One region of the Pontibacter brevis genome, then DNA from elsewhere that is predicted to be linked to it. Evidence: riboswitches for the same ligand, from Rfam matches in the RefSeq annotation. Region 1 holds a riboswitch; the other holds the start of a gene.
What was found. Region 1 has a riboswitch for S-adenosylmethionine ahead of ACYVB1_RS08450 (O-acetylhomoserine aminocarboxypropyltransferase/cysteine synthase family protein). Riboswitches for the same ligand answer to the same signal wherever they lie in the genome.
Positions count from the first base shown of each region.

Region 2: it holds a riboswitch for S-adenosylmethionine, as region 1 does, so the genes downstream of both, ACYVB1_RS08245 (phosphoadenylyl-sulfate reductase) here and ACYVB1_RS08450 (O-acetylhomoserine aminocarboxypropyltransferase/cysteine synthase family protein) in region 1, are expected to answer to the same signal.

Region 1 covers NZ_BAAGXV010000028.1:4,905-8,248, forward strand. Annotated here, with positions in the region: gene metX (homoserine O-acetyltransferase MetX) at 1-435, opposite strand, end outside; gene ACYVB1_RS08450 (O-acetylhomoserine aminocarboxypropyltransferase/cysteine synthase family protein) at 444-1,772, opposite strand; SAM riboswitch class I at 2,042-2,149, opposite strand; gene ACYVB1_RS08455 (phosphoribosylaminoimidazolesuccinocarboxamide synthase) at 2,612-3,344, shown strand, end outside.
Region 2 covers NZ_BAAGXV010000027.1:92,742-96,085, forward strand. Annotated here, with positions in the region: gene ACYVB1_RS08240 (hypothetical protein) at 360-1,079, shown strand; SAM riboswitch class I at 1,225-1,328, shown strand; gene ACYVB1_RS08245 (phosphoadenylyl-sulfate reductase) at 1,673-2,392, shown strand; gene cysD (sulfate adenylyltransferase subunit CysD) at 2,537-3,344, shown strand, end outside.

The DNA.
Region 1 (3,344 bases):
CCATTCCAGTGCCTGCTGCCCTCCTAAAGAGGCTCCTAATAAAGAATGTATATGCTCCAGCCCCAAATCCTGCCGCAGCAAATCAAAAGCAGTTACCACATCACGGTTTGTCAGTTGCGGAAAAGCATGGTAGTAGGGTTGCTGTGTGGCAGGGTTTATACTGAAGGGACCAGTAGAACCATAACACCCTCCCAGGGTGTTGGCACATATAACAAACCAGTCGCGTGGGTCATACAGCTTACCCTCACCAAAGAGGTCACACCACCAGTCGGTAAAGTCGGAGCTACCGGTCAGGGCATGGCATACCCACACTACATTACTGCGCTGTGCGTTTAGTGTGCCAAAGGTAGAATAGGCAAGCTGGAAGCCAGGCAATGTTGCGCCTGACTCCAGCGTGAAAGTATCTTTATATTCAAAAACGTGATGTGTTGGCATATTCGTAATTATAATGTAGGCTCTGGTTGTGCCTCTTTAACTTTAGCAAAAGCCTGCTTAAAATCAGCTTTAATATCATCAATGTGCTCAATGCCTACCGACACACGCAGCAGCGTTGGCTCAACACCAGCATTGAGTTGTTCGGCATCAGAGAGCTGTTGGTGCGTGGTGGAAGCCGGGTGAATGATAAGTGTTTTCGCATCACCCACATTAGCTAAATGGCTTACCAGTTCCAGGCTGTTTACAAACGTTTCCGCCTGCTGCCTGTCTCCCCCTTTTAATTTAAAGGAAAGCACACCTCCAAAACCGCGCTTCAGGTATTTCCTGGCCAGTGCATGGTATTTGCTGCTTTCCAGCCCGGGGTAATTCACTGCCTCTACCTGCTCATGCTGCTCCAGCCAGGTTGCCAGTTCCAGTGCATTCTGTACAGTCCTGTCCAGGCGCAGCGAAAGGGTCTCGAGGCCCTGCAGCAACAGGAAAGAGTTGAAGGGGCTAAGCGCAGGACCAAAGTCACGCAGGCCTTCTACCCGGGCACGTATGGCAAAAGCAATATTGCCAAACGGCCCGTCAGCGCCAAACACTTCCCAGAACTTCATGCCATGGTAGCCTTCCGACGGTTCAGAGAACTGCGGAAACTTGCCGTTGCCCCAGTTAAAGTTACCGCCATCCACAATCACACCGCCAATGCTGGTACCATGGCCGCCAATCCATTTAGTGGCAGACTCCACCACCACATTGGCTCCGTGCTCGAGCGGTCGGAACAGGTAACCGCCTGCTCCAAAGGTGTTATCCACCACCAGCGGAATATCATATTTGCGGGCCAGCGCAGCAATTGCCTCGAAATCCGGGACATTGAAACGCGGGTTACCGATTGTCTCTAAATAAATAGCCTTCGTCTTCTCATCAATCAGCTTCTCATAGCTTTCCACCTCATCATTCTCCGCAAAGCGAGTTTCTACACCCAACCGCTTAAACGACACCTTAAACTGATTATAAGTGCCACCATACAGGAAATTTGTAGACACAAAGTTATCACCGGCCTCCAGAATGTTGCTTAAGGCTATAAATTGTGCTGCCTGCCCAGATGCCACTGCCACCGCTGCCACACCACCTTCCAGGGCCGCTATGCGCTTTTCAAACACATCCGTTGTCGGATTCATGATACGGGTATAAATATTCCCGAATTCTTTTAAAGCAAACAGGTTGGCACCGTGCTCTGCATTTTTAAAGGCGTAAGAAGTAGTCTGGTAAACAGGCACAGCACGAGACTGTGTGGTCGGGTCAATTTCCTGGCCTGCATGTAGCTGTAGTGTTTCGAAGTGTAGTGTATCTGACATGGCTGTTTAGGTTAAGGTTTTGAGAAGATTGGTAGATGAAACTCTTTGGAAGCGTATGAAGCAAGTTGTGCAACAGAGGCGATATGTCTGTGCCGGATGCTGTAAGACAGGAGGTAAGCTTAACAACAACAGCAACGCATGGCGCACATGGGCGCGCGCAAATGTTCTGTAGCCTGAGCTAAAATGCGTTGACGTGACAAAACTGCCGTTGCCGTCGAAAATAATGAAACGTACTGTGCTGAATTGACTCCCTTTTTCATGTTCGTATCAATTTATATTCTTCCGGATGTTCCGGAATCAGGAATTAGCACCTTAACCTCGGTAGTTAGGTTGCTAGAGCTTCACAGAGCCTGTCTCTCCACTCTTCTTTATAAATCAAATCCCGAAGGGATAATTGACTTGATATTGCAATAATAAAGCGCTAAAAAAGCAAATCCAAATAAAAATATAGTTTTTTAGTTTTTGAACCGCCCTTCAACTTCTGTCATTTCCTACGGCAGGATGTATTTTTCGTTGCTTTACCTTCCAGTACAATTAAAACGATTAGCAGCTTACTGATATGACTGCCCCCCTGCTGCATTCACTATTCTCCTCAGCAGTGCTATTCTGAATGGCAACAGCTGAAGGCAAAGGCAAAGAGCCTTACTAAAACCACATGTTCAGCATAACATACAACTTATCGGTTAGATAATATAAAACCTCAGCCTGTTATCACAGTATAATACAAAATCTGTAAGTATATATATTTTTATTATCAAACGCCTGGCAACATCATTCAGAATTATTTCCGGACGGACAAAATATAGTTAACTTTGCTCGCCTATAACGACACCAAATAAATGGAGGCCATAAAAGAAACTAACTTCTCCTTTGCCGGCCAAACCGGCTTTTACAGAGGCAAAGTCCGCGATGTCTACTATTTCAAAGACAAACTGGCCATTGTAGCCACCGATCGCATTTCTGCTTTTGATGTGGTGCTGCCCAGGGCTATTCCTTTTAAAGGGCAAGTACTGAACCAGATTGCGAGCCTGAACCTGAAAGCCACGGCCGATATTGTACCTAACTGGGTGCTTTCGACGCCAGACCCGAATGTAACCATTGGCTACAAATGCGAGCCTTTTAAGGTAGAAATGGTCATCAGGGGATACTTGGCCGGACATGCCTGGCGCGAGTACAAAGCAGGAAAACGGGTATTGTGCGGTGTGGCACTGCCGGAGGGTTTGCGCGAAAACGACAAGCTGCCAGAGCCAATTATCACGCCAACCACCAAAGCCGACGAAGGCCACGATGAAGATATTTCAAGAGAAGAAATTTTAAGGCAAAGCCTTGTATTAGAGCAGGATTACCTTATCTTAGAGCAATATACGCGCGCACTTTTTGCACGTGGCACCGAACTGGCCAAACAACAGGGCCTTATTCTGGTTGATACAAAATATGAGTTTGGCAAATACAACGGAGAGGTATACCTGATTGATGAAATCCATACCCCTGACTCCTCCCGCTACTTCTACAGCGAAGGCTACGAAGAGCGGCAAAAGCAGGGACAGCCACAGCGGCAACTCTCCAAAGAAT
Region 2 (3,344 bases), on a different contig from region 1:
ATATGTATGTTCTTTCGCTTTTTAGACAAAAGCTTTAAAGGAGTACCTGCACCGCGCTGATTCGCTACACCACTACCTGGTAAAGTGCATCCAGGCGCCGCCTCAAAAGCTGAGCATGTTGCACGAGGACTTGTATAAAGAACAAGAAGCTGCTGCAAGTTATATCCTGAAACAGCTACATCAGATAATGTTACTGTGCAGATACGCAGAGCAAATCTGCCACGGGTGTGACCTGCTTAATTCTGGCCTTATTGCTGCTCTTAGAAATTTTAAGAATTTTCCTTTTACAGGCATCAACAGGAAAAGCGTTACAGCGTTAAACTACTGTGCTAAATTTACCTATATAAACTTGAAAGCGTATGAACACCCTACCTGCCAACTGGCTCACTGAAGGGCTTCTTGATTTTGAGTACAAAAAGTACCTGCTGCTGGCTTACCTCAAAGCTGCCAGATCTGAATTTGGCAAACAGCGCCTCTACCCGGTTTTCTCAGACCTGATCATGCATTACCGCAACCTGCAACAGGTAAAAGCGCATAAGCAGCTGGCATACGAATCGTTTCCGGAGCGTATCAGCCGGGCTGACTTCGAAAAGCTGGAACTGGTATATGAGAAAATTGTGCAGGACGACGAGACAATGCAGCAGATTGAGGAGATAATACAGTATGCTTCTCCCCTCTTCAACGAGGCCCTCTCTGAAGGCAAAGAACTGTATGATTTTGTGGAGCGACACCTGGAAATCAGCTCCGTCGGCATCACACCCATGTACCGCAACGAAGGCTACCTGTTTCTGGAGACCTTCCCGGGCAAAGAGACACAGGTTTATGTATACCGCATTACAGTATTCGAGAACACCTACGAGAAATACAGGGGCATCAACACAAAGCACCTGCAAACAGTGCGCCGCGGGCTGGCACAGACACACGAAAACCTGAAAGTGCAGCTGTTGCGGGAGCGACAGGAATTTCCAAACCCCGCCACGTTTGCGGTGGTGTCTAAAATTCCAGTACCACTGGAGCACTCGCTGCTACCTATTGCCAAGCGCTCCCTGGTTAAGTTTGTGGCGAATCTGGCAGCGTAACCGGAAATAAATTATGAATATCGGAGCAGCTGAGGCCCTTTTTTGCTGCTCCGCAAATATATTTTAAACTAAATAGTAGGCTGTTAAACATTTTTTGGTGTAAATTTGTATAATTAATACCGGTTGACTTAACCGTCAAGATAAAAATTTATAAAGAAGAGGCGAGAGAATAGGCTCTATGACCCTCTGGCAACCACCCGTTTAGGGAAGGTGCCAAGTCCTATCCCGCGTGTTCGGGACATATAAATTTCAGAAACAATGCAAACGACAGCTTACTACACATCGCCTTCTTTTCCTGGTAGCGCTCCTGCTGCCACAGTTCCTACTTACGCTCTGTCAGCATGCTGCTGTTGTTGTTGCTGTATGCCGTGCTAGGCGTTTAAATCTATTGCCTTAGATTTTACTTTCAGCACTTCTGCCCTGTCAGGCGCCCCTGTTTTTCACCCTCTTTCTTTTTTTCAGGCATTATGTGCCCATGCTTCAGTTGAATTTTTATGCTGTTGCGGGCACAAAAAGAGGAGCAGGATAGTTATAACCCGGGAGCAATGACAAACAACTAAGTTTCATCTTCCCAAGATTTTAAATTACCACACATGAACGATATATCTGCTTTAGAAACCAAACTGCCGGCACTGCTTGCACTGCTGGAGGGAAAAGGCATCGAAGAAGGTCTGGCACTGCTGGCTTCGCAGTTCGAAGGGAAAATTGCCTTCTCCAGTAGCCTTGGCATCGAAGATCAGCTTATTACGCATTATATATTCGAGAACAACCTGCCTATCCGTGTTTTCTCGCTGGATACAGGCCGCCTGTTCAACGAAACTTATACTCTGCTGCACAAAACCAACCGCCACTACGGTAAAAACATAGAAGTCTTCTTCCCGAAGCACGAGGCTGTGGAGCAAATGGTAAACGAGAAAGGCACACTGAGCTTCTACAATTCTGTGGAAGACCGCAAGCAGTGCTGCTTTGTGCGTAAGGTAGAGCCTTTGAAGCGGGCATTGCAGGGCGTAGAACTCTGGATTACAGGTATACGGGCAGAACAGTCTGATGCACGCCAGAACCTACAGTTGCTGGAGTGGGACCCAGGTTTCCAGGTAATAAAATACAACCCCCTGAAGAACTGGTCGCTGGATGCCGTGCGGGAGGCTGTGCGCCAGCTTAACATTCCCTACAACCCGCTGCACGACAAAGGATTCGTGAGCATTGGCTGTGCCCCTTGTACCCGTGCCATTGCCGAAGGAGAAGACTTTAGGGCAGGCCGCTGGTGGTGGGAAAGCAACTCCAAGAAAGAGTGCGGACTGCACGCCAGGTAATAAAGCATCCAGAGCATGATTTAAATTTGTTCTTCTTTACAAAGAATTAATTTAAATCATGCTTTACGTTTTAAGTTCCCTTAATTTTGCACCCAAATTTAAAGTCGTTTCGCTGAAACACGATTTGAATAAACAATACAAGAAATGAATAAGAGATACCTTGATTACCTCGACCAGCTGGAGGCAGAAGCCATCCATATCATGCGTGAGGTAGCGGGCCAGTTTCAAAAGCCGGCCTTACTGTTTTCGGGCGGTAAAGATTCCATCACCCTGGTGCGCTTAGCTGAAAAGGCTTTCCGCCCGGGTAAATTCCCATTCCCGCTGGTGCACATCGACACGGGCCATAACTTTCCGGAGGCTATCCAGTACCGTGATGAGTTAGCCGAGCGACTGGGTGAGAAGCTGATTGTGCGTAACGTAGAAGACACCATCAAGAAGCAGAACCTTTCGGAGCCAACCGGCCGCTATGCCAGCCGCAATGGTCTGCAGACGTATACCTTGCTCGAGACAATAGAAGAGTTTGGTTTTGATTGCTGCATTGGTGGTGCCCGCCGCGATGAGGAGAAAGCCCGTGCCAAGGAAAGGATCTTTTCAGTAAGAGACGAGTTCGGACAGTGGGACCCGAAACGCCAGCGCCCGGAGCTCTGGAACACCTACAACGGCCGTATTTCTCTGGGCGAAAATGTGCGTGCCTTCCCTATCAGTAACTGGACGGAACTGGATGTTTGGAACTACATCAAGCGCGAGAATATCGCTCTTCCAAACATTTATTTTACCCACGAGCGCGAGTGCCTCATCCGCGATGGAAAGCTAATGGCCACTTCAGATTTTATTTACCGTGACCCGGAAGATGAAATTGTGACCCGCAAAGTACGCTTCCGCACCGTAGGCGACATGACCTGTACAGCTGCTGTAGAGTCTGTGGCATACGACATAGACACTGTGATTGCAG